3 regions of the Neobacillus sp. SAB-20_R2A genome follow, and region 2 is predicted to be linked to each of the others. Evidence: riboswitches for the same ligand, from Rfam matches in the RefSeq annotation. Region 2 holds a riboswitch; each other region holds the start of a gene.
The links. A riboswitch is a leader RNA that binds a small molecule or an ion and turns the genes downstream of it on or off. The one in region 2 is predicted to bind preQ1.

Region 1 (8,132 bases), 2.1 Mb from region 2:
TTCTCAGCGCTCTTTGCCAAAGCCCCCAATTCTTCATTGCTTGTCCCAAATACCTGTACGAAATCATAGCGTTCCATTACCGCCTCGCAGTGGACTTCACCTTCAAATGTTCGAATGGCCTCATCGTAGGACTGCGGTGCGTTGACAATGAACACCGGCTGTCCCTGGTCCTTAAACTGCAACTTCTTTAGCACTGACATTGAACTTCCTTCCTTTCCTATACACCTACAAACATTTTAAACTTTTCCTTTGACTTATCATACCTTTCATATAAAAAAGAAGACACTTCATAAAGTGTCTTCTCCTTGCGATTCTTAATTTTGAACAAGCTTATTACTATCATTGAGGAAGTTTTTTGCCATATCGGCATTAACGTAGAGATAGTACCAGTTATTCTCGAAGTTCAACCAGCCAGTGACAAGAGTAGGGTTTTTCTTTAAAAAGTATTTATACCCGGCAATATCCGTCCAGCCGGTATTTTCCGTAACAACAGGATCAAAGTCCTCGAGCTTGCTGATGACGGTGTTATCCATCACGCCATTGGAGTTAATGTAATACCATTTGCCTTTATAATTGATCCAACCGGTCTTCATGCCATCAATTTGGTCAAGATAGTACCATTTTTCTCCGTCCTTCACCCACCCGGTTTTCATCACACCATCGCTAGCAAAGTAATATTTCTTGTCGCCCGCTTCAAGCCAGCCCGTCTTCATGGCTCCGGTATTATCTAAATAATATCTATTTCCACCGTCCTCCAGCCAACCCGTTTTCATCGCGCCGGCAGGGTCAAGGAAATATTTCATTCCGCCATCCTCGATCCAGCCGGTTTTCATTGCCCCGGCAGCATCAAAATAATACTTATTGCCACCGTCTTCCAACCACCCCGTTTTCGCTGCACCGTCTTTATCAAGATAGAATTTTTGACCGCCATCTTCCAGCCAGCCGCTCTTCATCACACCATCATTTGAAAAATAATATTTCTTCCCTTTAATCTCTTGCCAGCCTGTTTTCAACACACCGCTGCTATCCAAATAATATTTCTTGCCGCTTTCCGTCAGCCAGCCGGTCTTCATTATTCCGTTTTTATCAAAGAAATATCTTTTGCCGTTTATCGTCTGCCAGCCTGTTTTTACCGCTCCATTTTCATAATAATACTTATTGCCACCTGCTTGCACCCAGCCGTTTTGAATTTGTGGTGCCGGCGTACCTTGATTCTCTCCATTAACCGGTACGGTTACTCCGTATCCATTAGCCATGGCGATAGTATCAAAACTGTCACCGGAATGGGTAATAACCACTTCCGTATAATTTTGAATTCGGTCAAAGAGCCATCGAATTTCCGAGTTATGCATGCGCACACAGCCTGAGCTGACGTACCGGCCGATGGAGCTTTCATTGTTATTCCCATGGATGCCATAGGTGGTTCCATAGGTTCCTCTTGCCTCAAGGCCCATCCAGCGGTCGCCTAGTGGGTTACGAGGGTCCCCTCCGGCAATATGGCCTGTATAATAAGGGCGATTTACAATTTTATTAACAATCCTAAATTTTCCTTCGGGAGTTAAGTCCCTTGACCTCCCTGTCGCCACCTTAAAAGTCCTTACTAATGTGCCTCCATCGTAATATGCTAAGGTATTTGTCTTCTTATTAATAATAATTAACTGAGAAGTGGCAGCCTCTGATTGGCTTGAAAAGAAAAAGAAAGTTAATACAAAAATTAAAACCGCAGACGATAATTTCCTCATATTTCTCTCCCCAATTCTGTTGATGATTATAAAGTACCACGAAAAGGAGGAATATTTTGTCAAATTTTAGCGGTAAATTTGTAAAATTTCTATTTCTCTAACATAAGTGAAAATATTGTAAAGGTTTTTTAATAAAAAAACCTCCCATGGCCTTAGGACCAAAGGAGGGAGGGAATTTCTGAGTATATCTTCTTGTTAGCTGTATCTTATCGGTTATCCACTTTTTCAGGATAAAGGTCATGATTCATCAACCGGAATTGAGCCATTTCTTCATACTTGGTGCCCGGTTTACCGTAGTTGCACCATGGATCAATTGAAATCCCGCCGCGCGGTGTAAATTTCCCCCAAACCTCAATGTACCGTGGATCCAGAAGCTTGATTAAATCATTCATGATGATGTTGACACAGTCTTCATGGAAATCGCCGTGGTTTCGGAAGCTGAACAGATATAATTTCAGCGACTTACTTTCGACGATTTTCTGATCGGGGATATAAGAAATATACATCGTTGCAAAATCCGGCTGTCCCGTCAGCGGGCAAAGGCTTGTAAACTCAGGGCAGTTAAATTTTACAAAAAAGTCGCGGTTTGGATGCAGGTTGTCGACGGCCTCCAAAACTTGCGGCGAATATTCAAATAAGTATTTAGTGCCCTGATTTCCGAGCAGTGTTAAATCCTTTAAACCTTGTTCATCTGTACGTCCAGACATAAAAAAACCTCCTGTAAATGTGCCCCAGCACTTTCACAAGAGAGGTCCTTCACCATTCTAATCAAACTAAGGGGATAAAAGCAGAAAAGCCACATCCTTATGGACATGGCTTTATTGACATGAATCCATAGTTTTTTATAGAGGGTAACAGCTATGAACCTCTCCCGTTCGATACGGGTATTCTATTTTTATATTAATACTATATTGGACAGCGCAGTATTCGTCAAATGGAAAAATTTTTAGCGAGGGTACAAGCATATTGTACCTATCTGTCTATAAATTTTTAACAGTCCAACTGTTCGTTCGACACTTTATTTTATGACCTTGTCCTAAAATCAACTCATAACGTCTCAAACGTTAATTTACCAGATTGCTAGGGGGAATTGGGTTGAAAAAAAGATTAGCGGTTCTATCGGTTTGTTCAGTTCTTTCAATTTCATTGCTTGCCGGAGTGCAGGCAGACAAGCCTAAGGCAGAAGCGGGACAAGAACATTATGTGTTAGCTTATAAAGGAAAGCTTCCGGCAAACTTCTCTGCAAAAATTGAACAGGCTGGCGGAAAAGTGGAACGGGTTGTAGAAGAAATAGGAATCGTTGAAGCTGCCTCCTCTAATCAGGACTTTCTATCAAAAATTTCACAGGATACGAATATTCAATCGGCTGGAAGGGAGCTTGAAGCCTATTTGGAAACAGACCCCGATGACGCTATTCAATTTACCCCGGGTACACCTAATGGGCAGAAGGTAACTCTTGACCCAAATGCTCCAAGCTATTGGGATAAACAATGGGATATGCAGCGCCTAACACATAATGGGGATTCTTATAAATTAAATGATGGAAATCATGATACAGTTGTTGCTGTTATCGATACGGGCATTGATTTCAGCCACCCTGATTTAAAGGATAATGCAGATCTGACAGGCTCTAGAACCTTTGTTCCTGGCACAACAGATGCTTGGGACAAAAATGGCCACGGTACCCACGTTGCTGGTTCGATTGCAGCAAATGGAAAGGTAAAGGGTGTAGGACCCGGGTTAACCGTTCGTGCCTATCGTGTGTTTGGGGCAACAGGTGGAGCGCAGCAATCGTGGATTACCGATGCCATTGTGGCCGCAGCTAATGATGGGGTTGAGGTCATTAACATGTCAATTGGCGGCTGGCGATGGATGGCCCATAACTATGGGGACAAAGGTGACTCTGCTTCAATGGTTGCTTATCACCGCGCAGCACAATATGCCATTCAAAAGGGTGTTACCGTTGTCGTATCAGCGGGAAATGACTCAAAGGATTTAAACAACCTGCATGATATGCAAGCCTATTGGAAGGCAACTTACGGTTTAGACATTAAAGGCCCATCTCGTGTAGCACCTGCGCAAATTCCGGGGGTTATTACAGTCTCATCTTCGAATGAGTGGTCAGATAAAAGCATCGCCTTCTATTCTAACTACGGCAATGCCATTGATGTTGCCGGTCCGGGCGGGGATAATGGTCCTTTATATGATAGCCTGTATCGTCAAGACCCTGCTGGGAATTATCTAGATAAACGTGATTACACGTATCGTACATTATCAACCTATCCTTCTTATCCAGTTGGAGGAGGTAATGCCACAACACAATTCAGTGACGGAAAATGGCATGGATACTCTTATTTACATGGAACTTCCATGGCGGCGCCAAAGGTTGCCGGAGTAGCCGGGGTCATTAAGGCAGCTCATCCAGAATATTCACCAGCACAAGTCGCCGCAGCCATCAGACAAAGCGCCATTGATTTCGGTAAAGTTGGAGTTGACCCGCTTTACGGAGCTGGGGAGGCTAATATTTTCAATTTCTTGTCTAATAATAAATAATTAAAAAGGAGCCTGGTCCCTACCTTTGCTGCGTAAATTTAGCAAAGTGGGAACCAGGCACCTAGTTTTATATTTGCTCTTTTTTTCTAAAATTTTTGTAAAAAAGCAGTATACCTAATCCTATAATTAAAAACCCTAAAAATATTGCATTATACATATTTGTTGCTGTTTTAGGCAAAGACAGACCTGTTGGCAAAACCTTTGATTCCTTTTGCGTCTTTGGTTCTGCAGATTGTTGTTTTGCATTTAAAGTGTCTGCCTCATCTGCAGTAGATGAAGTTGCCGCTGTACTGTTTTCACCTGTATTAGTTGGAGCTGGTGTATTGGAGTTATTACCATCTAACCCAGAAGGATTCGACGGTATTGAACCATTACCATCTGTTTCCGAAGGCAAAGCTGCTACCCGATCCATTGAAAAGTCATACCGCATCATCGTTTGACCGATGTGGATAATGCCATCTTTAACCCAGCTGTCCCCAAGTGTATTATTGGTTTTTAAATCTGTACGGCTGTCAAACGTTACATAGCCGTCTTTTTCGCCAATAATATAATAATCACCATTTGCAAACACCATCCATGCATAGTTTCCAACTTGTTCCGTATTATCCAGCATGTCTGTCGAAAGCTGTGGATTGTTATTTTTATTTGGATGGAAATTCGGCAATTCCGGCAATTGAACAAGGGTATTTGGGATGCGCCCATTTCCTTTGTTTAATGCCGTATCCGCCCAGTATAGCTTCAAATTAACTCCCGGAAGTAGCTGTCCTGTGACAGAATCCTTGATTAATCCAAATGGGTCAATTAACTCATTCTGAATGATCATTTGGCCGTCAGTTCCAACAGTCACTTCAGCTAATTTCCCGGCTAACCGGTCTCCATTCACTACAATATTGAACACTACCTCGTAGGTTTTGCTTAGTTCAAATCCAGTTAATTCATATTTTCCTTCTGAATCAATGGACGCCTGCACATTACCTGTTGGATCATTTAAAACACTTACATTGATCTGGGCATTAGGGAACATTTCCTTTAAAGATTTAATCTGTTTGTTTCTCGTTCCTACAAATAATTGGCCACTAACCTTTGGTTCAGATTTGTATTCTTCACTTTGACCACTTGCCTGAACTTGAGCTTTTTGCGTAAAGATAGAAGTAACTTCTTCACCGTTAATCATGGACACTGCCTGAATGTTAACATAATAATCACCGGCGCGAGGGACAGTAATGCTATAGTTGCCTTGACTATCCGTTGTCACCTCGATTTTGCCGCTTTCAGTCTCAATCCAAACTCGTGCATTGGCAATCGGATTACCTTTGGCATCTAAGACCTGACCTTTAATAATTGGCGGATGAAAATGAATCGTGATGTCATCCTCCGCATAAACCCCTCTTGCAGCATCAGCCACGGAAGCTGTGACTGTTTTTTCAAGCGGCTCGGTTCCTTCTATTTTTGGAGAAAGTAGTGTAACAAGTGCTTGACCTTTATCATCCGTGATTGCCTTAGAGGCTGATAATGTCCCCAATTCTGTTTTGAAGTTGACTTCTACATTTGGGATTGGATTGCCTTCTAAGTCTTTTAACACGGCAGTTAAGACTGCAGTTGAAATTCCATCCCCCACGACGCTGCTTGGGTTTGCTTCTAAAACTAATTGAACGGCACTAAGAACAATAACTTGTCGGGTGTCACTTGCTGCTTTACCAAAAACCTCGGCAGTAAAGTTAAGAATGTCACCTTTTGAAATCATGACCCCATTATTTAATTCAATTGACCAATTTCCAGTATCGTTTGCGGTTGTCGTACCTAGCACATCGTCATCGCGTTTCACAGAAATAACTGCACCGGGCTCCGAAGTACCATTTATTAGCTGATTGCCTGCCCGAACAGTACTTGTCACGTCAGGTGCTGCTGTTTTCGCCTGTTTAACAACAGTGATAACCTAGTCTTGCTTTGTTCCATCTTCAGCTGTCACGGTATACGTCACCGGTGTTGAAAAATTATTCGCAGTTATTCCGCTTACTTGTGAATCCTCGCTAATATTTGCTCCTCGGGCATATTGTGACAACGTAAAAGAAGCCTTTAGCTGTTCCAAACTGGTACCGTTTTTAACCTCTGCCAGTATGGTTTTATCAACGGCATTTATTTGAGCTGGTTTGGTTTCTTCAGCAAAACTGAACGCTGTAATATCAGCTGCGTTACTATAAATTTTGATTGTCCCTTTGGGGGTAGCTACTTGATTATGATTATCTACTCCTATTGGCAACGGCCCAAACGTTCCGTCAAAGACGTACTCACCGCGATTATGGCCATCATAGTTTGGCACGGATACTTCACTCCAGGTAACTGGAATATCTATTGACCCTCCACCTGCCAAATTTACCGCTACCATGTTTCCAAGAGCCTTTTTTGCTTCATCAATCCCTGTCTCAATAGGTACGATTTTCGTGATAGGGGGTACACCTTCTATACTGACTGTCTGAGGAGTCAACACCTCAACGGTCCCTGAAGGTGCGGCTACATCTCTTAAATTATCTATTGTGCTTGACAGTGAGCCAAAAGTTCCTGTAAACACATATTTCCCTGCTGTGGTTCCATCATAAGCAGGCGTCGATTTCGGACTCCAAGTAATTGGAACATCAACTGTTACGCCATTTTCCAGAGTCACTGGAACCGTACTTCCAAGTGCGCTTTTAGCCGCTTCTAAAGTGGTACCGTTGGCTACAGTTGCCTCAACCGGCGTTACCGACTTAATGCTGACAGTCGGTTTTTCCTTAACCGTAACCGTCCCGGTTGGTACGGGAATCAGATTATTGTTATCAACACCTACCGGTAACATTCCTAATGCACCTTTAAATACATAGGATCCGGGAGTATCGCCTTTATATTCTGGTTCTGCTGTTTTACTCCAGGTTATGCCCACTTTTGAAGTTTTTCCATCCTGTAAGTAAACTATTACTTCTGAACCTAATGCCTTTACGGCATCATCTAGGCTTGTCCCATAATCTACAACTCTAGTAATATTATCAATTTTAGTAATACTAACGGTTGCTTCAGTAATCGTAAATGTACTTGTTTTTTCGGCATCGTTTCCGTTTAAATCAGAGGCGGTTGCCCTTATCTGATAAGAACCTTTTGGAAGTTCGTCCGTCGGCGTAAATTGCCATTTTCCGTCAGAATCAGCCTGAAGGTTTTTTACAAAAACTAGCTGGCCGCTTTCTTGAGCTACCAATAATTCAACTGTTGCTCCAAGTTCAGCTGTTCCGCTAAACAGCGGTCTTCCATCTTTTGTCGTACTGTCTGGTGTTAAAATTTCAACAATGGTTGTCGTATCAATAGTAAGCTGCTGCGATGCACTCACGTTATTAACTGCAGCCGCAACAGTATGTATGCCTTCAAATAATGGAGTATTGTTAGGAACTTGAATCTCCCATCTGCCATTTTTTACAATTGCTTCATATTTGCTAGAATTATCAATTGTAATGGTTACTTTACTTCCGTCAGCTGCATTTGTATTTCCCCTTATTGTTGGAGCGGGGTCATTGCTCGCAGTAGTCAGTCCATTATCAATTGTAATGGCTGATCCGCTAACAGTATACGGTTCGCTATCGATCGCTGTATTACCAGCGGAGTTCCTAACAATGGCTGAAACGATATGATTTCCAATCGATAATGGCTGCTCTAACGCTGGTACTTTCCAATTGCCACTGCTGTCTGGCTGGGCTATTTCGACAGTTTTTCCATCAACCCGAACCTCCACTTTATCCGAACCACCGGATGTTCCAGAAATGACTGGTTTGGCATCGCCCGTTATCGGAGAAATGTTGACTGAAACCGGCGAAA
Region 2 (8,132 bases):
TGGATACGGCGGTAAGCTCGCTAGCCAATGTCGCCAGTAATTATTTGATTTCAGGTAAGGTGCCACGGAGGCTTGGAAATGACCATCCGAATGTCGTGCCTTACTCCACATTTTCCGCCGCAGACGGTGAATTGATCATAGCCATCGGGAATAACCGGCAGTTTGCGTTGCTTTGTGAAGTAATTGGGCTAAGCGAACTGGCGGTGGATGAAAAGTTCCGTACCAATGAGGCAAGAGTCGAAAATCGCCAGGAGCTTACGAGCATCTTAAATAGCCAGCTCCAGTTAAAGCAGGTCAGCGACTGGATGGAGCTATTTTCTGCCAACAATATTCCATGCGGTCCTATCAACACAATTGACCAAGTATTTGACGACCCGCAGGTCTCGGCCCGGAATATGGTCGTGCAAGTAGACCATCCAGAGGCAGGTCTGGTAAAGCTCGTTGGCTCTCCTATTAAACTTTCAAGAACAGAGACAAGGGTTGAACGTCATCCGCCGATGGCTGGTGAGCATACCGACGAAATCTTGCAGGAAGTGGGATTTACATTTGAGGAGATTAGCCGTTTAAAAGCGGATAACATTATTTAAAAAATTGCCTGGTGACGAAGTTGAATTTTAAAAAAAACAGGGGGAGAATGTACGATGAACTTTGAATTCACGGAAGAACAGGAAATGTTAAGAAAAATGGTAAGAAGCTTTGTTGATAAGGAAATCAATCCGAACATGCGAGAGTGGGACGAACGCGGTTATTTCGATCCAGTAATTTGGCAGCGTTTAAAAGAATTGGATTTGATGGGGGTTTGCATTCCAGAAGAATACGGCGGCAGCGGCATGGATTATAACTCGCTGGCGATTGTTTGTGAAGAACTGGAAAGAGGAGACACCGCCTTCCGTACTGCAGTTTCGGTTCACATCGGGTTAAATAGCATGACTTTATTGCAATGGGGAACAGAAGAACAGAAGCATAAATACCTAGTTCCGCAGGCCAAAGGCGAAAAAATTGGAGCGTTTGGATTAACGGAGCCTGGCGCGGGTTCGGACGTGGCATCGCTTGGAACAACGGCTGTGAAGGATGGAGACTACTATATTTTAAACGGTCAGAAAACATGGATTTCGTTGTGCGATGTCGCCGACCATTTTATCGTGTTTGCCTATACGGATAAAGACAAGAAACACCACGGAATTTCCGCCTTCATCGTGGAGCGGACGATGCCCGGCTTTTCTTCTAAGGCGATAAAAGGGAAACTCGGAATCCGCTCAGGCAATACCGGGGAATTGTTCTTTGATCAGGTGCGCGTTCCGAAAGAAAACTTGCTTGGCCAGGAAGGGGAAGGCTTCAAAATTGCCATGTCCGCACTTGATAACGGCCGTTTCACGGTTGCCGCGGGAGCAGTCGGTTTGATTATGGCAAGTTTGGAGGAAAGCGTAAAATACTGTCATCAACGGAAAACGTTCGGCAAGGATATCGGCAAGCATCAGCTGGTGCAGCAAATGCTTGCAAACATGGAAGCCGGATTGCAAATGAGCCGTTTACTGGTTTATCGTGCTGGCGAGTTGAAAAATAAAGGTGTGCGCAATACTCGTGAAACTTCGCTTGCGAAATGGCAGGCCTGTGATTTTGCCAATAAAGCGGCAGATGATGCGGTGCAAATCCACGGGGCCTACGGTTATTCAAGTGAATACCCTGTAGAGCGCTTTTTGCGGAACTCCAAGGCGCCGGTCATTTACGAAGGAACGCGGGAAATTCATACGGTTATGCAGGCGGAATATGTGCTAGGGTATCGTGAGGATAAGGCGCTGAGCAACATGCTGCCGGCCTGGCCGTTTGAGAGTGAGAAAGTTACGGTTTAGGTTTTTTATTGGGGGAGCGGATTGGTTTTAACCATTCGCTCCTTTTATGGTTTTGTTGATGGAGGGATGGTTAGTTATTAGACCAAAGTTGTTGAAAATTCATGGAAAATGGTCTTATGAAAGGGTTATAAGACCAGAACGGCAGTGAAAGATGAGAGGAAGTGTCATATGAAAGGGCCATAAGACCAGAATAGCAGTTAAAGATGGGAGGAAGTGGTCTTATAAAAGAGTTATAAGACCAGATTGGAAGGAAAAGGTGAGCGGAAATGGTCTTATGAAAGAGTTATAAGACCAGAAGGGCAGTTAAAGATGGGAGGAAGTGGTCTTATGGAAGGGTTATAAGACCAAATTGGAGGAAAAAGGTAATCGGAAGTGTCTTATGAAAGGGTTATAAGACCAGAACGGCAGTGAAAGATGAGAGGAAGTGTCCTATGAAATGGTCATAAGATCAGCACAGAGGGGGAAAAAATAAAAAATGGCCCTATAAAAAGGTATAAGGCCACCCCCTTAACTCCAATTGGCAATGGTCATCCCAAAATACTCGCCATGGATATCGTCGAAATAGTCATTGTTTCATAGTCTCATATTGCTTGTACAAATCCTTCAGCGCTGCAATCAGGGCGTGATTGGCTTTTCCTAAATAGCCATTCTTTAAGTCTTCGAGTGGCTTGTCAATTCCATGACGTAAACTATACCCCTTCAACAGCCTAGAAATATAATCACGACCATGTTCCGTAGCCAGCGTACAGGATGCATCCACGATCACTCCATAATGCTTATCAATCTCAGCCGTAATCGTCAGCGTTTCATAAATGCTTCTGGCAGCCATACCGGTTGGCAGCTTGGCGTGACCGGCTATAAAATAGGTATTCATTCTGATTTCCTCCAGAGGTTTTATTTTTAGAATAATATAAAAATGAAGAATTGATAAGATAATAATTTTTAAAAATTCCTTCTGATAAAAATAGGTAAATTGTCCCTTTTCGTCAAAAATTTAGTATCATAGTCTTGTAATGATATTTAGAAAGAAGGAAAAAGGAAATGAGTCTTATTATTCTATTTTTGTTATTGGTACTCTTATTTTTTGTGCCCAAATACCTAAAATTTAAAAACTCAAGCTATCAACAAGCAAGTGGGAATACTTTCTTGAAAACATTATTTGATAAGGGAAATTACGGAGAATTTTTAACTTTTGCGGAACTAGAAAAATTAAAGGGACCTAAAAGGCTCTTAACCAATCTTTATTTACCAAAATATGATGGAACAACCACAGAAGTAGATTTAATCATGCTCCACGAAACAGGTCTTTATGTCTTTGAATCCAAAAACTACAGCGGCTGGATTTTTGGCGATGAAAAAAGTAAAAATTGGATGCAGGTTTTTCCGAACAAACAAAAAGAGAAATTCTTTAATCCGGTCTGGCAGAATAAAGCACACATAACTGCATTGAAGTCCACATTGGGAAGAGGGGATGAATACCTTATTAAATCGTATATCGTTTTTAGTGAGCGTTGCACACTTAAGAAAATAAATGTTACTTCCCAAAACGTAAAGGTTTTAAAAAGAAATGCCATGCTTTCATCAATAAAAAAAGAAATTACCAATACAAGGAATATAATGACACAAATAGAAATCGACCGGATGTACACTATTTTACATAAATTTTCTCTGGCAGATTCTAACGTTAAACAGGCCCATATTAAACAGATTCAAATGAAAAGATAATTTGCTAACTAAGTCTGCGAATTTTTGTCCTTACCATTTCATATGATATTCTTTTTATATAAAGAATTAGGAGGATGAAGCGATGGCTATCATTGATATAACGGTTATCCCTGTAGGGACAGGCACAACAAGTGTCAGCGAGTATGTGGCGGAAATACATAAAGTTCTTCAGCGATATGAGGACAGAGTAAAGTATCAACTAACCCCGATGAGCACATTGATTGAAGGGGATTTAAAATTACTCTTAGAAATTGTTCAAGAAATTCACGAGGTCCCATTCCAGAAAGGCTTGCAAAGAGTCTGCACCAATCTACGAATTGATGATCGCCGTGACAAGGAACATTCAATGGAGCGGAAGTTGCAGTCAGTACAAACAAAATTGTAAGGTCAGAGTGAATTTTTTTTGAAAAGGGTACAAAACCGAAAAAATCTCGAAAGATAGATTGAAAATTGATAGAAATGGTTTATAATCGAATAGTCATATAAAAAATCCGCACCCTGCGGTAGAGGTTCTAGCTACCCTCTTTAAAAAACTAAGGAAAACAGGACTGCTTTCTTTAGTAGTCCTGTTTTTCTATTTAAAGGAGAATTTATGATGAAGAAAGATAAAGCAGTTGTAGTTTTTAGCGGCGGACAGGATAGCACCACCTGTTTGTTTTGGGCATTGGAACAATTTGAAGAAGTAGTGGCGGTTACGTTTAACTATAATCAAAGGCACAAACTTGAAATTGAGTGTGCCCAAAATATCGCGAATGAACTTGGAATAGAGCATCATATTTTAGATATGTCATTGTTAAACCAACTGGCACCAAACGCCTTAACACGTAAGGACATTGAGGTGAAGGATGGAGAAAATGGTGAATTGCCTTCCACTTTTGTACCTGGACGGAACCTGTTATTCATCTCTTTTGCAGGGGTACTGGCAAGCCAGGTTGAGGCTAAGCACATTGTTACCGGTGTTTGTGAAACGGATTTTAGCGGTTATCCTGATTGCCGTGATGTTTTTATAAAATCCTTAAATGTCACATTGAACCTGTCGATGGACAAGGAATTTGTTATTCATACCCCATTAATGTGGCTGGACAAAGCTGAAACCTGGCAAATGGCAGATAATCTGAATGCCTTGGATTTTGTTAGGGAAAAAACCTTAACCTGCTATAACGGGATCATTGCGGATGGCTGCGGTGAATGCCCGGCTTGTAAACTAAGAAAACGCGGCCTTGATCAATATTTAAGCACACGAGAGGAGTTGTAACGCAATGTATGGCTTTCGGATTGTCGATAAACTCCAAAAAATAGATGAAGATATCAACCGCAGTCAATTGAAATACCATCAGAAACGTGTTCTTGTGAGCAAAGAATTCACCTTTGATGCTGCCCATCATTTGCATTGCTATGAAGGCAAATGCAAAAACCTTCATGGCCATACGTATAAAGTCATTTTTGGAATCAGCGGCTACGTTGATGACCGTGGCTTGATGATGGATTTCGGGGACATTAAAGACATTTGGAAAAATGAAATTGAAATTCATCTGGATCATCGCTATTTAAATGAAACCTTACCGCCAATGAATACCACGGCTGAAAACATGGTGGTCTGGATTTATGAAAAGATGGCTGAGGCGCTTACGAAAGAAGAGCGGAAGAATCAGTATAGCGGCGCAAGAGTGGAATTTGTCCGGTTGTTTGAGACACCGACAAGCTATGCGGAAGCTAGACGGGAGTGGATGGAAGTTGAGTAAAATACCCGTAATGGAAATTTTCGGACCTACCATCCAAGGGGAAGGGATGGTCATCGGCCAGAAAACGATGTTTGTAAGAACTGCTGGCTGTGATTATTCCTGCAGCTGGTGCGACTCCGCCTTTACCTGGGATGGCACCGGTAAAAATGATATTCGCATGATGGAAGCAGAGGAAATTTGGGAAGAGATGAAGCGAATCGGCGGTAAGAATTTCTCCTTTGTCACGATCTCAGGCGGTAATCCTGCGTTATTGAAAAATCTCGATGAATTCATTAAGATCCTAAAAGATAATCAAATAAAAATTGGTCTCGAAACCCAAGGGAGCAGGTGGCAGGAGTGGTTTTATGAGATTGATGAATTAACCATTTCCCCCAAGCCGCCAAGCTCAAAAATGGAGACGGATTTTGAAATTTTAGATGAAATCATTGGGAAACTTACACAAAATGATTTAGCGCAACAATTCAGCTTAAAGATTGTGGTATTTGATGATCTTGATTATGAATATGCCAGAGCAGTCCATTTCCGTTATCCGGATGTTCCCTTCTTTGTACAGGTTGGTAATGATCATCTGTCAACAATGGATAATCAGGAGCTGCTTCTGCATCTTATTAATAAATATGAAAGACTGATAGACAAGGTCATGCAGGACTCCGAAATGAATAATGTGAAGGTTCTTCCGCAATTGCATACTTTTTTGTGGGGAAATAAAAGAGGAGTTTAGGTGGAAAAACAGGCGATGTCCATGGCGGCATCGCTTTTTATTTGTTTTTTACCATCACAATCAAACTGTTTATAAAACTATACAACTGTGTTTTTTTTATAACATTTGTTCAAGGAGAAAACTGTATATATATGGCGTCAGAAAGTATGTGCACCATTTGTAATAACTGGTACAATTCTTGCATTTCTTAAAGTAGGTATTGAAACCATAGTTAAGGAGGATTCTGAACATGTAAGATTGGAAGGCAATCGGATAAAGAAATTAACCTTTGTTAATCGGAATGAAGATTTTTTAACGTAAGTAAAAATGGAAGCGATTTCATGTATTAAGGAGTAATTTGAAAAACGGGGGGAAGCTCATGAGTGAAATCACCATCTTAAATCGAGTGGCCATCGGCGATATTGTGCGCAGGACGGCAGCCAAAAATCCAGCCAAAACGGCCATCATTTCAGGGGATAAAAGGATTTCCTATCAAGAGTTTAATGAAGATTGCAACCGCTTTGCGAACTACCTGTTGGACCTCGGGTTAGAAAAAGGAGATTCGGTTGCCACTATTTGCGGAAATAGTTGGCAGTTTCTGGTTGCCATTTTTGGAATCGCAAAGGCGGGTTTGGTGTGGGTTCCGATTAATCCAGGGGTATCCTTTAACGAAAAGTCGTATATTCTTGCAGAGGTCCGCGCAAAAGTCCTTATCTGTGACGAGGGATTTTTACAGGACAAAAAAGAAGAATTTTCAAGCATGTGTCCGGAATTGCTCATTATTGGAAAGGGTGCCACTGAGGCTGAAAAATTTGAGCATGCCTTAAATTCCGACCATACGGAAGAACCGGAAGTGGAGATTGGGGACCGTGACCTGGCCCAAATCATGTTTACTAGTGGAACGACTGGCTCACCGAAAGGAGTCCTCATTAACCATCAAGCTGTGTTTATTGCCAGTCTGGCCAATATTATTGAAGCGGGGATGGCGAAGGACGATATTGCGACGATGATGATGCCCGTGTTCCATTGTGCTCAGCACACGCTTGTCTCGTCCTTTTTCCACTTAGGCGCAACAGTTGTGGTAATCCAAGGCTTAGAACCGGAGTCCTTTATGAAAACAGTCGAGAAGGAAAAGATCACCTGGATGTTTGGCCTGCCGATGATGTACCGGGCATTTCTCTACCATCCTTCTTTTAAAAAATATAACCTATCAAGCCTGCGCTATTGCCTCTACGCCATGGCCCCTATGGACCGCAATACGCTGGAAAAAGGAATCAGTGAACTAGGATGTGAGTTTGCATTAGGGTCGGGACAGACCGAAATGTATCCGGCTACCTGTGTATTTAAACCTGAGGACCAACTGCGAAAATCAGGTCCATATTGGGGGACAGCATCCTTGATTACGGACATCGCGATAATGGACGACAATGGAAACCTGCTAGGAAAAAATGAAGTGGGTGAAATCGTTCACCGCGGTCCAAATGTTATGGCCGGTTATCTTAATAATCCGGAAGAAACGAAGCGGTCACGGCAGTTCGGCTGGCATCATACCGGGGACTTAGGGTACTTTGACGAGGATGGGCTGCTAGTTTTTGTGGACAGGAAGAAGGACATGATTAAGACTGGCGGGGAAAATGTAGCATCTATTCAGGTAGAACAAGCGCTATTGTCTTATCCAAAAGTATTAAATGCGGTAGCAGTCGGTTTGCCGCATGAACGCTGGATTGAGGCAGTTACGGCATTTGTTGTGTTAAAACCTGGGGAGGTAGCGACGAAAGAGGAAATCCTTAAACATTGCAAAGAACATCTAGGGACCTTCCAAGTCCCAAAAGAGGTGTTAATAGTAACCGAGCTTCCGCAGACAACGACCGGAAAAATCCAAAAGAATGTGTTGCGGGAGCAATTTAAAAATCTATATTCTAATAATCCAGTAGTTTAAAAGGGGGGATGTTTTTGCAGGACTGGATAGTTCATAAAGTATTGGCGAATGCCGTTGATCGGTTCCCGAATAAGCCATTTTTAATTTATGAAGACCAACGGATTACTTATAAGGAACTGGATGACGTCACCGATGTATTGGCGTCTGCCCTTCTCCAGGAGGGATTTGAGAGAGGC
Region 3 (8,132 bases), 2.8 Mb from region 2:
TCGGGTTGTTGTGCCCCTTATAAACACCTGCTTCACCAATGACAATTTCCTGGTCGCCAGTGTTATTTTTATCATTACCTTCCCCATTGCTTGCTTCTACTGTTTTAGACGTGTAGTAGTTGAACGCAATAAAGTCAGGCTTGGCATTTTTTAAGATTTCCATATCACCTTCGACAATGGTTGGAACGTAGCCTTTTTCTTCTAAGAAGCTCCATGCTGTCTTATTGTAACGTCCATATACTGCCGCATCTAAGTACAGCCAGTTGCGGATCGAATTAAAGTTTTGCGCTGCCAATATATCCTCCGGCTTCGAGCTGGCAGGATAAATATAGGAAATATTTGGAGCCGGCCCAATTAACGCCTGCGGCAGCATTTGGTGACAAACGTCCATAGCTTTTGCTTGCGCCACTAGCATATGATGGTTTTGCTGATAAAGCTCTCGATCAGGATCTTCTAAATTCGGATCCAGAGTTCCAAGTGCCTTCCCATGCATAATCATCATATTTTGTTCGTTAATCGTCAGCCAATATTTCACACGATCACCATAGTTCTCAAACAGCACTTTCGCATATTCCACAAAGGCATCGATTGTTTCACGATTCGACCAGCCGCCGCGAGCTTGAAGCGCATAGGGCAAATCAAAGTGATACATGGTTACAATGGGCTCTATCTTATATTTAATAAGTTCATTGATTAAATTGTTGTAGAATTCAAGCCCTTTTGGATTCACTTCACCTGTTCCGTTAGGGATTATTCGTGTCCAGGCAATGGAAAAGCGATACGCTTTAAACCCCATCTCTGCCATTAATTTAACATCCTCTTGATATCGGTGATAATGGTCACTTGCGACCTTATAATCCGTGGTGCCCTCTGGGTATTTCTCACGAATATCAATGACAGATGGACCTTTGCCATCCTCATTCCATGCTCCTTCTACTTGGTATGCTGAGGTCGAAGCGCCCCAGAAAAAATCCTTCGGAAATGGTTTTAACTGTGTGTGTTTCATGATTTATTCCTCTCTTTCAAAAAAATATATGGTTTTAGCTACAGCTAAAACCATATATTTTATTAAGTTTTTAATCTATGAAGCAGTACATATGACTACCTATGCAATACCTTCTTTAGTATGGATATCTAAGATTAAGATTGGTTCCTTTTCGCCAATATTCCCTTGTCTTGCTGCTGTTACTTCCGTATAGATACTAGAGTTCGTAACAATGACAGGTGTTGTTACCTCGTAGCCTGCTTGTTTGATTTTTTCAATATCAAATTCTACTAGTAAATCACCAACAGACACTTGATCGCCTTGTTTAACATGTGATGTGAAGTATTTTCCATCTAGTTGAACAGTATCGATACCAATATGAATTAAGATTTCTGCACCCTGCTCGGAAATAAGACCGATAGCATGCTTTGTCTTGTAAGCAACCGTTACTACACCATTTACAGGCGATACAACACGGCCAACAAACGGTTCAATTGCAATTCCTTTTCCCATTGATTCCGAAGCAAAAACAGGATCAGATACATCAGTTAAGTTAACTACTTTGCCTGTAATAGGGCTGGCAATTTGTTCACTGCTAGTTGCTATGTCCGGGGCAGTTACATCTTCTTCAACAGGATCTTCAAAACCTAAAACATAAGTAAGACCTGCAGATACTAGAAATGCCACTACGATACCGATAATTAGACCGGTAAACCCTTGGCCGCCTGGTCCGTAGAAGATTGGTAAAGTCAATAATCCAGGAGCGCCAGAAGCAAATGCGTTTGTTCCGGCGTAACCAATGATACCCCCACCGATTGCCGCACCAATGATCCCAGCAATGAATGGTTTTTTAAGTGGTAATGTTACACCGTAAATTCCCGGTTCCGTAATACCAAAAAGACCAGTGATCGCAGCAGAACCTGCTAATGTTTTTAATTTTTTGTTCTTCGTTTTTAACATAACCCCGACCATCGCACCGGTTTGAGCAAAAACAGAAGCAGTTGCGGCCGGCTTTACACCATCTCTTCCGTGAACGGCAATATTGTTAATGAATACTGGAACAAGTCCCCAGTGGATACCGAACATGACGAGTAACTGCCAGCTTGCACCCATGATCGCACCAGCTAAAATTGGGTTGAATGCAAATGCAGCAACCATCGCTTTTGCCACAGCATTACCTGCGTTTACACCGATCGGACCAAATACCAACAATGTTAATGGAAGCATAATCACTAATAACAATAATGGAGTAACGAAGTTTTTAACGCTTTCGTGAATCTTTTTATTAAAGAAAATGTCAAGCTTGCTCATGACAAAGATGGAAAGAATGATTGGAACAACTGTTGATGAGTAGCTCATCATCGTAACTGGAATCCCAAAGAAATGGATTCCGCCTTCAGGTGGAGTCGCTTTAAGCGCCACAATCGACGGATAGAGCAATGCACCTGCAATCGTAACGGCGACAAAGATATTTCCGCCAAATTTACGTGCGGTTGTAATGGCTAACAATACTGGCAAGAAGTAGAACATCGCATCTGCTGCCGCGTATAAAATCGTATAAGTTGTATCCGTATTGACTATCCAGCCAAAATTCACAGCAATTAACAATAATCCTTTAAGGATACCGGCCCCTGCCATAAGACCAAGAAGCGGTGCAAAAATACTGGATACAACATCTACGGCTTTACCTAAGAAATTTCCTTTTTCTCCACTATCTTTAGCGGAAGAGATTTTTGAATCCTTTGTGATGTTTGAGATTTTTCCGATCTCCGCATACACTTCCGGAACATTGTTTCCTACTACCACTTGGAACTGCCCGCCGCTTTCTTTAACAGTAATGACGCCGTCCGTTTTTTCTAACTTTGCTTTATTGACTTTTGATTTATCCTTTAGTCCGAAACGAAGCCTAGTTGCACAGTGGACAAGTGAGTTGACATTCTCTTCACCGCCAACTAGCTGGAGAATTTCTTTAGCTAATCTTTCGTTTTTCGACATCTTCATCACCTCTAGTATTTTGGTAAAAAAAATACCTAAGCCATTAAGAAGCCGGAGACATAGCGTCCCTGATACATTCTTTATGACTTAGGTTTTGCCTGCATGACCAGTAACAATCCTGTTCTAAATATTTACTTTTTGATTTGCTTTAAGCGGTGCTTCCTGTCCGGACCAGGTGAAGACCGCCTTTTATGAAAATAAAAAAACCTAAACTGCGCACCAAAGCATAAGGCCTAGTTTGCAATTTAGGTTTTGCCTGCATAATCAGTAACAATCCTAATAAATTAATATTAATTTGTACTCACATAATAGCATGCGCTTTCAAAAGGTGTCAACGCTATCTTTTTAAAAAAATTTTACTAGTTTCGGTTCACCACGCGCTGAATATGAATGGAGAGGTAGCCCATTTCTTCCTTTGTGATCTCATGTTGATGGGCTTTTTCAATATAATCTTTAATTTTTTGCGCACAGGCAAATGCTTCTTTATGTTTTTCTCTCACTAAGTTATAAAGAAAATCATCCTCGCTATCTAAATGGGAACCGTTGAAAAGGCGCTGTGCAAAAAACTTAAGATGGGTAAGAAACCTGAAATAATTTAAGGATTCCTCATCAAGTTCGATTTTAAAATGATACTTGACGATGTTTAAAATATCCTGAATGAGTTTGGTTATATTGACTAGGTTTGGCATCTCATCGTTTAATTCCGCATTTACGATATGCATCGCAATAAAGCCCGCTTCATCTTCCGGAAGCGAAATACCAAGTTTGGTTTGAATCATTTTTAACGCTTCCCGCCCTATAGAGAATTCGTCTTGATAAATCTTTTTAATCTCCCACAACAGAGCATTTGAAATATTAATGCCCTTCTGATGCCGTTCAATCGCAAAATGTATATGGTCGGTTAAGGAGACATAAATGCTATCATTCAGATTTTTCCCTAGTTTTTCTTTTGCATAGTTGATGATTTCTTCAGAAACAGCCATATATTCTAGCGGAATATCGTACAATAGCGTTTTAAATCTATCGGAAACATCTTTGTTTTCGAGTTTGAAGACTTTTTCGATTTTGCTCTCATCGACAATATCGCCAGGTCTCTTTTGAAACGCGAGCCCTCTGCCCATAATGACTAATTCTTTATTGTGTTCATCCAATACGCTTATAACGTTATTGTTGATTACCTTTGCGATTTTCATATAAATCACCTATTTGTGGAATATTTGTGATAAAAAGGAAAATAAAAAAACCTAAAACTAATGCAATAAAAACATTAGTCATAGGTTTTGCCTGATGAGTCAGTAACAATCCTAAAAATTTGAAGTTATTTGGTTAGATTTTATCATTCTTTTAATCCAGGCGCAATTCTTATCGAGGGTCTTTTTATGGATAATGTTCAGTTATTATTAGTATTTCTTTAATCTACTTTTCTTTCAAATATGGCTTCATAATAAGCCGCAGACCCATATGCAGCAATTCCCGGCGCAAAAATCTGGACCAACCTCCAGCCGTTCCTCGCGTTCTGATGAATAAGTTCCTGATAATCCCCTTTAGGTTTTCCGCTTAATTTGCTAAGCTCAATTTTTTCAAATTTATATTCGTACATGGTTTTCCTCCGCAAATTATATTGTTTATATTCTCATTATCCCAAAAACTGTAATTGACTGCCATTTTTTTATGTATTAATATAATAGTTTGTTAATATATTACCTTAAGTGGTTCGAGAACCTCCCACTATAAAAAACTAAGGAGAAATGAATATGGAAAAAACAGCAAATATGCTAGACGCCCAGTATAATTCGGGCGCTGCAAACAGCAAGGTGCGGGAGATTGTTGTAAACGGTATTGTCGCAGCTTTGTACATCGTCGTTTCGGCATTAATTCAGCCATTTGGGTTTACCCAGGTGCAATTCCGCGTTTCAGAGATGTTTAACCATCTCATCGTTTTCAATAAAAAGTATCTCTACGGGATCATTTTAGGGGTATTTTTAACGAATTTATTTTTCTCACCAATGAAGGCCTATGACCTCATTTTCGGAGTTGGCCAATCTTTGATTGCTTTGGTCATTACGATTTTAAGTGCGCGGTTTATTAAAGGAATCTGGGCTCGGATGATTGTGAATACGTTGGTGTTCACCTTTACGATGTTTCTCATTGCGATTGAACTCCATTTGGCGTTCGATCTGCCATTCCTGTTTACATGGTTAACTACTGCAGTTGGGGAATTCGTTGTAATGGCTGTCGGCATCCCAGTCATGTATTTCATTAACAAACGCGTTCATTTTGATAAAATCTTTAAATAAAAGATTTCAAGAGCTGTTGCTTTAAGGGTACACCCTAGGCGGCAGCTCTTTTTTATGGTATTAATTTCAAAAAAACTCTAAAATGAAGATAGTTAATTTTTCAGAGTTTTTGAAAGGGGTTTTTTAAATGCTACAGCGTCCTAATAACAATGAGTTCCCAGATTATTATGTACCGTATGTTCAGTTAGTTCCTGAAGGAGATTTATTGCAGATTCTTAAGGAAAGCCTTGAAAAAGCGGTTTCTGTTTACGAAGGAATTTCAGAGGAAGATTCGCAATTCCGCTATGAACCTGGTAAATGGAGAATCAAGGAAGTGCTTGGCCATATGGCAGATACCGAGAGAATCATGAGCTACCGCCTGCTTCGAGTTGGCCGCGGTGACAAGACTCCATTGGCAGGGTTTGACGAAAATGATTATGTGGCTGGAGCACAAATGGGCGAGCTGCCACTAAAATCTATTCTTGCTGACTTCATTGCAGTCAGGAAAGCAACTATCACGCTGGTCGAGAACATGCCAGAGTCTGCCTGGACAAATGTCGGCAACGCCAATGGCACGGAGGTCACCACCCGCGCCATCGCCTACATCATCGCCGGCCATGCAATCCACCACCTCAGCATCGTGACAGACCGATACTTAACTAATTTGAAATAACGGGTGGTGTCAGGCACCGCTCGTGGACGGTGTCTGCCTCAGGCGGACACTGTTTTTTAAATCCGATAGTTTGAGATAAACTCGAGAAATTCTTTTTGTTTGGAGTGGTCGTATTTCATGATGGCGTAGGTGTTTGCTTCGGGCAGGTGGATGGTTTGGCAGTCTACTTCTAAGAGCCTCCCTTCTAGCAGCTCTCTTCTGACCGTTGATGTCGGAAGGAAAGAGACACCCAGCCCTTCAACGATGAATCTTTTTGTAATGTGTACCTGTGATACTTTCATCATTCTTACTTTTGGATATTTGGTTTTGATTGCATAGCAAAGACCATCCCAGTAACCTGGGTGATTATGGGTTAACAAATAGTTCGATGTTAAAACCTCTTCTTCGTCTAACGGAGGTGCTGTTTCGGAATCTCTCCCATCGTGGGGCGCAACTAGCATAACCCTATCCCTATATAAAAGCTCACTAATCAATTCAGGATGAAGGCTGTGTAAACAGGACAGCCCGATATCAACTTCCTCCCTAAATACCGCATCCTCGATACCAACGGATTCGATAATTTTAACCGAAATCTCTACCTCAGGATGCTTGTTTGTATAGCTTTTTAAAACATATGGCAGGATAGTATCTGCGATTAGAGGTGATATGGCAATGGAAAATTTCGTTGTGTAGCCTTGACTAAATGAGTGAATGTCCTCGAGTCCCCCCTGATAAACCTCAATCAGTTTTTTTGCATGAACCAAATATCTCCTCCCCGCTTCAGTTAGTTTTACTTTTTTTCCATCCCGATCAAATAATTGAATACCGAGCTCTTGTTCCAATTGTTTTATATGAACCGTTACAGATGGCTGTGAAATATAAAGGATTTCCGCCGTTCTGCGGAAATTCCCACAATCAGCTGCCGTAATAAACGTGTTAAGCCATTGGAATTCCATATTCTCCTCCTTATTAAAGAAATTAATCAATTCGTTTAAAATTATTTAATTTCATTAATCAAATTTATTATATAAACTATTAACAAATAAAGGAAGGAGAGATTTTGTATGATTCAGAAGGGTTTAAAAGGAATTGTCGCCGCCGAAACATTGATCAGTCATATTGATGGTGAAAAGGGAGAGCTTATTTACCGGGGATATGAAATCGGAAGGCTAACTCAAAATTACTCTTTTGAAGAAGTTGCCCACCTGCTCTGGCATGGCTATTTACCTGATGATGCTCAGTTACGGGCTTTGAAAAATGAGTTAAAGAGCAACCGTGAACTTCCGGAGAATATAAAAAAATTAATCGATCTGCTCCCTTTTGATATGGACCTAATGAGTGTAATGAGAACAGCCATTTCAGCTGAAGCTGGGAATTCCGAATATGGCTGGAAGCCGACTGTATCACAGGCTATTCGTATCACCGCCCTCGCCCCGACAATCATTGCATACCGGAAAAGACAGCTGGAGGGTAAAGAGTTTGTTCCTCCGTTGAATGAATTAGATCATGTGGCTAATTACCTTTATATGCTTAATGGTTCGATCCCATTAGAAGCCCATGTGGAGGTACTCGAAACGTATATGATTTTGACACTTGAACATGGCATGAATGCCTCAACCTTTTCAGCAAGGGTGACGGCATCAACTGAATCTGATTTAGTATCAGCCGTTTCATCAGCGATTGGAACGATGAAAGGACCGCTTCATGGCGGCGCCCCTTCAGGAGTAATTGAACTTTTGGATGAGATTGCAGCGGCCGGAGATGCTGAAAAGGTGATGCGAGATAAATTATCTAAGGGTGAAAGATTAATGGGATTTGGACATCGGGTGTACAAAACCCACGACCCGCGTGCTATTGCCTTAAAGGCCAAATTACAGGAGCTGGTTGGTCAAGATACATGGCTTGATCTCGCTATGGAAGCAGAAAAAACCGCCGTAAGAGTGTTAGAGGAAATAAAACCCGGCCGCTCCCTTTATACAAATGTAGAATTCTACGCCGCAGCCATCATGAAAGCCATCAACATGGAGGCAGACCTATTCACACCAACCTTCACCGCAAGCAGAATCGTTGGCTGGACAGCCCACGTTCTGGAGCAAGCAGAAAACAATACCATCTACCGGCCGCAGTCCAAATATATTGGAACACTCAAATAAATTCCGGACCATCCAATCCTCGATGATTGTATCTTTTTTCAAGAAAATTTATTGCGAACATTCGTTCTGTG

Region 1: it holds a riboswitch for preQ1, as region 2 does, so the genes downstream of both, queF (preQ(1) synthase) here and queC (7-cyano-7-deazaguanine synthase QueC) in region 2, are expected to answer to the same signal.
Region 3: it holds a riboswitch for preQ1, as region 2 does, so the genes downstream of both, V5M37_RS04905 (QueT transporter family protein) here and queC (7-cyano-7-deazaguanine synthase QueC) in region 2, are expected to answer to the same signal.

What each region holds. Positions count from the first base shown of each region.
Region 1 covers NZ_CP145895.1:5,847,917-5,856,048, forward strand. Annotated here, with positions in the region: gene V5M37_RS28525 (DUF3052 domain-containing protein) at 1-200, opposite strand, end outside; gene V5M37_RS28530 (L,D-transpeptidase family protein) at 315-1,742, opposite strand; gene queF (preQ(1) synthase) at 1,949-2,449, opposite strand; PreQ1 riboswitch class I at 2,571-2,617, opposite strand; gene V5M37_RS28540 (S8 family serine peptidase) at 2,838-4,295, shown strand; gene V5M37_RS28545 (carboxypeptidase regulatory-like domain-containing protein) at 4,363-6,189, opposite strand; gene V5M37_RS28550 (Ig-like domain-containing protein) at 6,232-8,132, opposite strand, start outside.
Region 2 covers NZ_CP145895.1:3,748,482-3,756,613, reverse strand. Annotated here, with positions in the region: gene V5M37_RS18190 (CaiB/BaiF CoA transferase family protein) at 1-587, shown strand, start outside; gene V5M37_RS18185 (acyl-CoA dehydrogenase family protein) at 642-1,850, shown strand; gene V5M37_RS18180 (DUF3870 domain-containing protein) at 2,416-2,724, opposite strand; gene V5M37_RS18175 (nuclease-related domain-containing protein) at 2,997-3,575, shown strand; gene V5M37_RS18170 (MTH1187 family thiamine-binding protein) at 3,658-3,960, shown strand; PreQ1 riboswitch class I at 4,076-4,118, shown strand; gene queC (7-cyano-7-deazaguanine synthase QueC) at 4,171-4,830, shown strand; gene queD (6-carboxytetrahydropterin synthase QueD) at 4,835-5,317, shown strand; gene queE (7-carboxy-7-deazaguanine synthase QueE) at 5,310-6,038, shown strand; gene V5M37_RS18150 (AMP-binding protein) at 6,397-7,956, shown strand; gene V5M37_RS18145 (class I adenylate-forming enzyme family protein) at 7,971-8,132, shown strand, end outside.
Region 3 covers NZ_CP145895.1:980,400-988,531, reverse strand. Annotated here, with positions in the region: gene V5M37_RS04925 (glycoside hydrolase family 1 protein) at 1-1,006, opposite strand, end outside; gene V5M37_RS04920 (beta-glucoside-specific PTS transporter subunit IIABC) at 1,106-2,980, opposite strand; gene licT (BglG family transcription antiterminator LicT) at 3,340-4,173, opposite strand; gene V5M37_RS04910 (DUF4177 domain-containing protein) at 4,392-4,580, opposite strand; PreQ1 riboswitch class I at 4,684-4,728, shown strand; gene V5M37_RS04905 (QueT transporter family protein) at 4,753-5,277, shown strand; gene V5M37_RS04900 (DinB family protein) at 5,405-5,929, shown strand; gene V5M37_RS04895 (LysR family transcriptional regulator) at 5,986-6,864, opposite strand; gene V5M37_RS04890 (citrate synthase/methylcitrate synthase) at 6,973-8,061, shown strand.